3 regions of the Paenibacillus sp. MAH-35 genome follow, and region 3 is predicted to be linked to each of the others. Evidence: riboswitches for the same ligand, from Rfam matches in the RefSeq annotation. Region 3 holds a riboswitch; each other region holds the start of a gene.

Region 1 (3,272 bases), on a different contig from region 3:
TTACGGCTTGTTCCTTCAGCCTCGCCGTGTCCCCGAGCAGCTCAGCCGCCCGTTCGTCGTACCGCTGCTTCGCTTCCTCGTCCTTCAGCGAGGCCAGATTGATTTCTACGGTCAAATAGGCGGACTGAGCCGCCGACTCGAACAAAATCGCGCCGATCCCGAGATCGGAGATGACGTTCGGATTGGCGGACTCCGCGATACGCACCGTTTGCTCAAGGGCGTCCCGGCATACGCGCATAAGCGCGAGCGGCACTTCGATCGCCTGCGCGGCCGCATCCTGGATCGCTTGCGCACGCATCCGCTTCTCCTCGTCCGTCGATTTCGGCAGCTTCAGAGCCGACATGTATCGTTCAAAAGAAGCGACGTCCGCCTCCAGCAAGTCTTCGCAATCCCGGGTCCAGTCCTGCAACCGGCCGACCGCCTCTTTCATCGCCGCTTCCGCTCCGGCGAATTTCGCGCCTTGTGTAAAATTGGCCGCCATCGACACCATCGCGGCCCCGAGCGCTCCGACGAGCGCCGAGATGCTGCCTCCGCCCGGCGTCGGAACGGCTGCTCCCGCTTCTTGAACAAACGACCGAATCGTCCGGTCGAACATCGCATTTTGCTGCTCCATCATCGTGCGGCCTCCCTTCCAGCCTGCTGCTGCAGCCGAATCGCCCGCATCGCATTTTCGAACAGCAGCGCCGTCGTTAAAGTGCCTACGCCCCCGGGGACCGGAGACATCGCTTCTGCAACCTCGATCGCACGCGGATCGACATCGCCGGTGATCCTTCCATCCGGCAGCTCATGGATGCCCGCATCTATGACGATCGTCCCGGGTCGGATCATTTCCCAGGTAATAACTCCCGGTTTCCCGACAGCGGCTACGACAATATCCGCATGTTTCAGATGAAACGTCAAATCGGGAGTTCGCGAATGACATACGGTGACGGTCGCCTGCTCCCGCTGCAGCATATGGAACAGCGGCAAACCGACCGTTTGACCGCGTCCGACCAGCGTTACATTTTTTCCTTCCAGCGTATAGCCGTATGACTTCAGCAGCCGGATGCACGACTGCGGAGTAGCTGGAACTAATCCGGGCTCGCCGGTCATGACGGCAAGCCGGTTGGCCGGTGTGACCCCGTCGACGTCTTTGAGCGGATCGATCGCCTCCGCTACCGCAGAAGTCGAGATGTGAGCGGGCAGCGGCAGCTCCAGCATAATTCCGTGTACGGCTGCATCCCTGCTCCATTCCGATACGATTCGGATCAGCTGATCTTGCGTAACATCTCCCGGCTGTTTCATCAGCTCGAACTCGATTCCGAGCTTCGCTGCGACTTTACGTTTCGTCTCCGCATAATAAACGGACGCCGGATCGCTGCCAACTACAAGCGCCGCTATCTTCGGTATCGTTCCGTTTGCACGCTGCCGCGCCGCTTCTGCCGCTACTTCCGCACGGACTTGCTCGGCTGTTTCCTTCGCCTTTAACCATACTCCCATACGTATCCCTCCCGGTTATCGCGGAACCTTTAACGAATCCCCAATATCTGCAATGGCGTACAACAAAAAAAGCATCCGAAGCAGCCGCTATATGCGGTACTCCGGACACTTTACCCAGGCGAGCGGCAGTTGTCCCTTCCGCACGCTCCCCAGTGGTGCCCCACTTGATTCGCCAGTCGCGTGCGGACTGTTCAGTTGCCCTCATCATATCAAAGTTCGTCCGTGCTGGCAATGCAGGCCAGCTCTATTTTTTCAGCTCTTCCTGAATCTTTTTGTTTGTCGCTTCCTCCGCTTCCCGCAGCGCGGTATTGACGTCCTTTTTGCCGAGGATTACGTTGTTGAAGCCTGTAAGCAGGTTGCCTTCCGCGACGCTGTTGAATTTCCCGATCGGCGCCGCCGGAGCGAACTTGGCCGGTACGATCGCTTTGCTGTTTTTCCCTTTATACATCGACGCGTCTTGACCGAACGCTTTTCTCAGCTCCTCGCTCTTCAGCGCGGATATGAACTCTCCCCGCTTCACGCCGGGCAATTGAAACTCTTCCGAAGCCAGATAAGCCATCACCTGGAACGCCTGATCCTTATGCTTGCTCGTATTCGTCAGCCAGAACGCGTTCGGGTACGGCTGCGGCCCTACGCCGGGCTGATCGGCCATCGCCGGGAACGTCGCCAGATCCCAATTCATGCCTTCCAGCTCTTGGGCCGTGTGCAGCGTGCTGACCGGAATCCACATCGCGACCGTCCGGTCTTTGACGAACGTATTGCGCTGATTGGTTACATACGTCAGGTTGCCGTTCATGTTATAACCCGGAAGCGTATAGAAACGGGTCAAATTGTCGAACAGCTTTTTCCACTTTTCTTCGGAATAGGACGCCTTCTGAGTGGCCGGGTCGAACGTTTTGAGCGAATACGGATTCAGCCTCATGAAATGCTGGGCGGATACGAACAGCCCGCGATACGTGACGCCTCCGTCTTCCCGCGTCAGCCGTTTCGCCAGATCGTACAGATCGTCCCACGTATTCCCGTCCTTCGGATACGGAACACCGAATTTGTCGAAAATGTCCTTATTGTAATATACGGTAGCAGGCGACATAAATACAGGCAGCCCGTACATGCCTCCACCGCCCAGCAGTTTCATCTGGTCGACGACCGCCGGTTCGAGCTTATTCAAGTCGAACTTGTATTTCTCGATGAGCGGCGTAATATCGGTTTGAAGCTCATGCTGGAGCAAATTGTTGTATACGAGTCCCGTCGACGAAAAAATGAGGTCCAACTGCTCGCCGGCCGTAATCATCTCCTGCACTTTTTTCCCGTTCGTCATCGGTACGAATTTCGGCGTAATATGCGGGAACTTTTGTTTGACCGGACCCGCGATTTCTCTCTCGAACCTTTCCGCCGGCCAGTCGCCGCCGCCGTCATAAAAGACAAGCTCGATCGGTTCTTCCTTCTTCGGCGGCTGCTGGACGTCTTCGCCCTGCACACCGGCTTGGCCTTTCCCTCCGCATGCGGCCAGCATTGTGGATACAAGCGCTGCTGCGATTACACCGTTTACCATTTTTTTACTCATGATGGACACCCCTTATCGTTATCTGTTTGAAATTTGATCTGCAAGCGATTTCATATTAGAAATATAGCACAGCACTCCGGCTAATGGCTTTAGACACGAATGGGAAGGCTGGCGGTTCATTTAACTGTCAGTGGTTTTTTGGGGAAACCCCGTCATCGGCTTGATATGGACTGGTAGTCGGTCAGTGCGCTTAGACGGGGGCGGGGCGATATCGGGCGATGGGGCGATA
Region 2 (3,272 bases), on a different contig from region 3:
TTTCTAAAATCAAATCCGCACACTCTTCGGAAGTGTTTAAATGTGTGTTAACGGTACAATTATACTGGATATCTTTTGCCATGATTTGGTTTTGCCAGTCCGATTGGTTTTCGGTTCTATTTCCCCGTGCTATATTTCTTTGACGGCAAATGTCTAACGGGCAAAATACTTCAACCATGTATAAGGGGTACCCAGAAAATAAATTCTTCACTTTTTCATAATGTGGTCTTAATTCAGGTCTTTCCACCAGAATACCGTCAATAAGCACATTTTTACCATGGTCAGAAAATAATTTGGCAGTGTGGTACATCATCATAATTGCTTCACTTAAATACTTCCAATAATCTTCACGAAGATAACGTTCACCTATCATTTCTTCAAATAGGTCATTGGCAACAACATAATAAAATTCGTGCGATTTTAACTGTAAAGCATCTACTATTGAGGTTTTTCCAGAACTCGTAACTCCGTTTAAAAAAACGATTCTGCCTTTACTCATTTTCTTAATACCCCTTATTCGTTCAGTTCCTTCAATTTTACCAGCGAAACTGTAATTCTGGAAATAAAAAACAACTATAATTAAACTAAACTCCCGTAACTTCAAAAAAGGGCCGCACGTCTCTCGACAGCCCTTGAACAATTCAAATCATCCCCGCATCCCTCTAAACCAATTGTCCCGGTGCGAACCGCTCCATCATAGCGGCGATTTCCGTGCGTATTTGTTCCAGCTCCGCGTCGTTATCGGCCCCGCGGGTGGCACGTACGATCCAATCGCCAATTTGCCGCATTTCGGCTTCTTTCATTCCCAGCGTCGTTACGGCCGGCGTGCCTAACCGGATGCCGGACGGGTACCAAGGCTTCCGATCGCCGGGTACGGCGTTTTTGTTAGCAATAATGCCGGCCCGCTCCCAGCGAATCGAAAGCCAATGCCCATCCTTGGCAGCCAGCCCGTTAGCGGAATGAACGATATCGAGCAGCAGCAGGTGATTCTCCGTTCGTCCGCCCATCAGACGAAAGCCCTCCGCCTGCAAATGTTCGGCCAGCGTCTTCGCATTGCGGACAATCTGCCCGGCGTATTGCTTGTATTCCCCGCTCATCGCTTCCCGAAAGGCGACTGCCATAGCTGCGACCGTATTCATGTGCGGGCCTCCCTGAAGTCCCGGAAACACCGCTTGGTCAATGGCGGGGCCTAGCTCTTTTTTGCATAGGATGAGTCCGGCTCTCGGTCCGCGCAGCATTTTGTGCGTGGTCGTGGTGACGAGATCGGCATGGGGGAACGGATGAGGGTGATACCCGGTCACGCACAGTCCGCAAATGTGAGCGATATCGGCCACAAGCAACGCGCCGGCCTCTTTGGCGATTTCCCCCAAGCGCTGAAAATCGATCCGCAGCGGATAAGCAGTCGCCCCGCAGATGATCAGCTTGGGCGAATGACGGCGGGCCAGCTCGCGGATTTCGTCATAGTCCAGCTCATAATCGGCGTTCAGTCGGTATAAAACGGCTCGATAGGATACGCCCGTCACGTTCACGTGGTGCCCGTGGGTCAAATGTCCGCCGTAGTCCAACGAAAGCCCGAGAAACGTTTCTCCCGGTTTCAAAAACGCATGCAGCACCGCAAGATTGGCCGGCGAACCGCTCAAGGGCTGCACATTGGCATGATACGCCTCCGGATTCGGCGTAAACAGCTTCAGCGCCCTTTCGATGGTCAAGCGCTCCAAGGCGTTTGTGTTCGCCTGTCCGCGATAATACCTCCCGTTTTTCTGCATGCTTCGTTCGCCGTTTTCCCAAAAATACGGATAACCTTCGGCGTACTTGTTGGTGAATGAGGAGGCCAGCGCCAGCCGGACGGCCATGGAGGAATAGTTTTCAGACGGGATGAGCGCAAGCGTGCTTTTTTGACGAACGCTTTCCGCCTCCGTCATGGCTGCAACCTCGGGGTCATGCTGGTCCAAATACGTCTGAATCGTTTCCACTTCGATCAACTCTCCTTTGCGGGATTGGATGGGGAAAACAAAAAAAGAGCGCTTAATCCGAAGATTAATCACTCTCGCCCAGGCGTACGGCACATACCCCGCGTGCTTCCTCATGGTTCCCCATGCTCCGCCAGTCACACGCAGTACCTTTTAATTAGTCATATAATATCAAATATTCTGACAGTTAACAATCATTCTTTGCGAGATGATTCTACTTTATCCGGGAATGGCTGCGTTTACGCTAATCCCCCTTATACGTATCTGCTTGGAGATTGACGGTCCCCTAGCCTCCTCCCAGCCTCTGCTAACTCTCCAGACCAAGGATCAGCTCCGCAATGTAGCTTTTCTGCTCAAGCGAAGCCGCAGGGGCAATCAGCCCCTGTTGGAGCACCGACGGATCACTGATGTAGGCGGAAAAGTCTGCCAAATAAGCCGCGGCTGTCTGCACGGCCCCTTGTTCGAGCAGAAGGCCGACGATATCGATCCGGTACTGAAGCTGCGCAGCCAAGATACCCTGTATGGCCTCGGACGTAGCTGCGTCCAAGGCGATTTGTTCCAGTCCGGACAACGTATAGGCGATTGCAGCCGGATGCAGTGTTATCAACGACTGCCTCGCATTGCCTGCCTGATCGGCAGCTACGATCCGCAGCGACAGAGGCTCGGAGCGTCCGCCGATCGCAATCGGCGTCCCCGGTTCATGCTCCGTCCCGTCGAGCCACACCTGAATGCGGCCGGGGCCCGACAGCGTGTCTGCCGCATAGACGGACAAGACGACCGAAGCCGTATCATCCGGCAAGCCGGAGCCGTCCTCCACGGTAACGCCGTTAATTGCCGCAGTTATGGCCGGCGCGGTTCGGTCGATGCGCACAAGGAACGCTTTCTCGGCTTCCGCGGTTCCGTTCGCGTATACGGAACGGTAGGTGAAGCGATATTCGCCCTCGGCGGTCAGCGTGACCGGTCCGTTGTACACCCGCCATTCTCCTGTAGCTCCCGCATGTCCGGAACTGCCGCCACTGCCGGGCGCGACCGGGCCTCCGTCCGGACCGCGTTCTGCCTCCACCCGGTATTCCGTACGCTGAACCGCTGCTGCGTTTCCGTATACGTGCAGTTCTACTGTAGCGTCTCCGGTATGCCAGCCGCTCCCGCTTCCTCCCTGCACACTCGCTTCGGTGATCGGAAACGTGTCTTCCGCGACGGTCTCGGAGACAAGCGGAATCGCAAACGCTCGTCCGACGGCGACATCATACTGGTAGCCTTGGTTGAAGTTCGCGTTGTTGAGATAGCCGCGCACAACCGTCT
Region 3 (3,272 bases):
CCGCCGCGCGGACCGCGAAGCGTCTTGTGAGTCGTTGTGGTCACGAAGTGTGCGTGCGGAACCGGATTCGGGTGAAGACCCGCAGCAACGAGACCTGCAATGTGAGCCATATCAACCATGAACAAGGCTCCAATATCATTCGCGATCGAAGCGAGCGCTTCGAAATCGATAATGCGCGGGTATGCGCTTGCTCCGGCTACGATCATTCTGGGACGATGCTTAAAAGCAGCTTTGCGCACTTCGTTGTAGTCGATGCGGGAATCCGTCTCGCTGACTCCGTATGCTACGAAATTATATAAAATACCGGATGCGTTAACCGCGCTGCCGTGAGTCAAATGGCCACCATGGGCCAGATTCATACCGAGTACCGTGTCGCCCGGTTTCAAAGCCGCCAGATAAACCGCCAGGTTCGCTTGAGCGCCGGAGTGCGGCTGAACGTTGGCATGTTCTGCGCCAAACAGCTCTTTCGCGCGGTCGCGAGCGATATCTTCGACGATATCTACGTATTCGCAGCCGCCATAGTAACGTTTGCCCGGATATCCTTCCGCATATTTATTGGTAAGTACGGTTCCCATAGCTTCCAGAACGGCCTGGCTGACAAAGTTCTCGGAAGCGATCAGCTCGATTTTGTCACGCTGACGGCCCAGCTCCAAATTCATCGCTTCTACAATCTTAGGATCGGCTTTACGCAAATGTTCCATAATATTCAGTTCCTCCCGCTATATAGTAGTAAAGTGTATAATAATAAAATCTTGTAAAGGTTGTTCAAAAAGTCCACTTTTGATCACGAAGCAGATCAGGAAGCCTGCTCGACATCGAATATGGAATTCAGCCGGAACTTCCGGTGCTCTCGTAGCTCCCACTACGCTCCGCTCCTCATTTCCTAGCTTCACCCCATCTTCTCGGTGCTGAAAACCGGACTTTTTGAACTCGCACTTGCAGACTAATCACAAAAAGTACTGCCGCCGCCCTTCGGATCGGGCTGTTCCAGCTCGTATACGGCTCTCACCCCGCCGATCAGCTTCGGACGGGTATAAGCCATGGTGACGTGAGCATGACCGATCGTCCTTACCGACGGACGTGCCGGAACGGCAACGCGGCGAAGATGCATGCCGATCAGCGTATCGCCGATATCCAATCCGGCATGTGCTGCGATCGTTTCGACGACACAAGCGTCCTGCAGATGGCGGTAGGCGTATGCGGCCATTGAGCCGCCGGCTTTGCCCACCGGCACAACCGATACTTCCTCCAGTTGAGGATAGGAGCGGAGCATCTCCCGCTCTACGACAAGCGCGCGGTTCAGATGCTCGCAGCATTGAAAGGCGGGATAAAAGCCGGCTTCCCGCCGCAAGGTATCGACAGCCCGAAAAATATGCTCCGCTACCGCTCCGGTGCCGGACGTTCCGATCCGCCGGCCGATCACTTCACTTGTGCTTGTCCCAATCACGACGATCTGGCCCGGCCGTATGCCGCCCACCTGCACCAGCTCGCGAAGAACCTGCTCCACGTCCTTGCCGATCCGGGCCAGATTCAGCCCTTCTTCCTTCTGCTTGCTACTCACGGAAAGCCGCTCCCCTTCCGTCAGCTTCAGCCGAGCCTTTAACCGGCTTTATGGATGAAGCGCGTATTTATCTTCAAGCTCTTTGATTTTGCGAATCCGGTTTTCATGCCGCGGTCCTTTGGAAAAATCGGTTCCGATCCACACCTTCACAATTTCGAGCGCAAGCCCGGGTCCGATCACCCGTTCCCCCATAGCGAGCACGTTCGAGTCGTTATGCTCGCGGGTCGCTTTGGCCGAGAACAAATCGTGCACGAGCGCGCAGCGGATGCCCGGCACCTTGTTGGCGGCGATCGTCATGCCGATCCCCGTTCCGCATATGAGGATTCCCCGATCCGCCTCTCCCGCAGCCACTTTCTCGCACACAGGCACAGCATAGTCCGGATAATCGATGGAATCGGAGCAATTGCAGCCGAAATCCTCCACCTCATGCCCTTCCGATTTTAATACAGCCACGATCTCGTCCTTCAACCGGAAACCCGCGTGATCCGCACCGATTGCGATTTTCATTCGTGCTACCTCCGTTCCTGAAGTTAGACTTGCGCCTGGTACAAGTTCAAATGCCCGTCGGCGAACACGGTCCCGTCTCGGGGGTATGCCGTCAGCTTTGACTTTGTACTAGTATAACCGACGGAAAGCGAAAAAAGAGCATGACTCGCGTTCCACGTGGAAACGCCGCTGCTCTTTGCCCAGGCGACCGGCCGTATTCCCCGATGCTCCATTGTGGTAATCTCCACTTGTCGCCAGTTACATCGGAGTCCTTACTCTTACCTGTATCATAACGCATCCTGTCAGCGCTGTAAAGACGGAAGAACCATCTCCGCACCTGCTGCCACTCCGGGCGGGCAACTGCCCGCCCGCGGTCAGCCCTGCGCAAGCTTGCGTATCAACCTCACGACATAAGTTTCGATCTCGTCGGCGCATTGCTCGTAGATTTCCTGGTTCCCGCCGAACGGGTCGGCTATATCGAAATCAGGCATCCCGAGCCCAAGCTGCTTCGCCCGGCGAAGCTCGTCATCTGTAATCGTCTGTCCGAGCGCCTGCTTGATTTGCAGCTCGGAGTGAAACCGCTGCTGCTCCGCAACCGTTTCCGTAACCGAAGGGTCGTCCTCGGCAAACTCTTTGAGCGTGTACACTTTATCCGCAGATTCCGGATACCGGCGAAGGATCGTCTGCTTGTGCCCGGTCGTCATCGTCAGAATCAGGTCCGCCCAAGCTATTGTCTCGCCGGAAAGTGCGCTTGAAGTCAAGCTGCCCGCAAATCCCCGGCTCCGCAAAATGTTGGCGGAATGCTTCGAAATCGGCGAACCATCCCATGCCGATACCCCCGCCGAACGGGCTTCGGTGTTCAGCCCCGCTTCCGTCGCCAGCTTGCGAAATAGACCTTCCGCCATCGGACTGCGGCACGTGTTGCCCGTACATACAAATAAGATCCGTTCGTACATCCGTCTCCCCCGCTTTCCCGCTTCTACATGTCAGTCAAGTGTAGTTAGGCAGCCACGACCGGCAGATTACGCATCTATTGTACCTCATGCATTCGTTTATATCAAAAATCGGATACCAAACGCCAGCAGGATCACTCCTCCAAGTGCCTCCCCATACTCTCCGACCCAGTGTCCGGCCCTGCGGCCAAGAAGCAATCCGAATACGGACATCACGCCCCCGAACAAACCGAACATTAGGACGGTGAAAGCCAGGTCGGTGGAAAACATGC

Evidence for each region. A riboswitch is a leader RNA that binds a small molecule or an ion and turns the genes downstream of it on or off. The one in region 3 is predicted to bind ZMP and ZTP.
Region 1: another riboswitch for ZMP and ZTP. It lies ahead of AC3Y2E_RS00220 (bifunctional 5,10-methylenetetrahydrofolate dehydrogenase/5,10-methenyltetrahydrofolate cyclohydrolase); the one in region 3 lies ahead of rpiB (ribose 5-phosphate isomerase B).
Region 2: another riboswitch for ZMP and ZTP. It lies ahead of glyA (serine hydroxymethyltransferase); the one in region 3 lies ahead of rpiB (ribose 5-phosphate isomerase B).

Annotation. Positions count from the first base shown of each region.
Region 1 covers NZ_JBYUPU010000001.1:59,299-62,570, reverse strand. The annotation lists gene AC3Y2E_RS00225 (cyclodeaminase/cyclohydrolase family protein) at 1-616, opposite strand, end outside; gene AC3Y2E_RS00220 (bifunctional 5,10-methylenetetrahydrofolate dehydrogenase/5,10-methenyltetrahydrofolate cyclohydrolase) at 613-1,479, opposite strand; ZMP/ZTP riboswitch at 1,585-1,669, opposite strand; gene AC3Y2E_RS00215 (ABC transporter substrate-binding protein) at 1,724-3,043, opposite strand.
Region 2 covers NZ_JBYUPU010000012.1:107,441-110,712, reverse strand. The annotation lists gene AC3Y2E_RS15540 (phosphotransferase-like protein) at 1-499, opposite strand, end outside; gene glyA (serine hydroxymethyltransferase) at 663-1,973, opposite strand; ZMP/ZTP riboswitch at 2,043-2,121, opposite strand; gene AC3Y2E_RS15530 (heparinase II/III domain-containing protein) at 2,278-3,272, opposite strand, start outside.
Region 3 covers NZ_JBYUPU010000033.1:26,952-30,223, reverse strand. The annotation lists gene glyA (serine hydroxymethyltransferase) at 1-701, opposite strand, end outside; gene AC3Y2E_RS25850 (TIGR01440 family protein) at 944-1,561, opposite strand; gene rpiB (ribose 5-phosphate isomerase B) at 1,610-2,068, opposite strand; ZMP/ZTP riboswitch at 2,239-2,319, opposite strand; gene AC3Y2E_RS25840 (low molecular weight protein arginine phosphatase) at 2,422-3,003, opposite strand; gene AC3Y2E_RS25835 (manganese efflux pump MntP) at 3,100-3,272, opposite strand, start outside.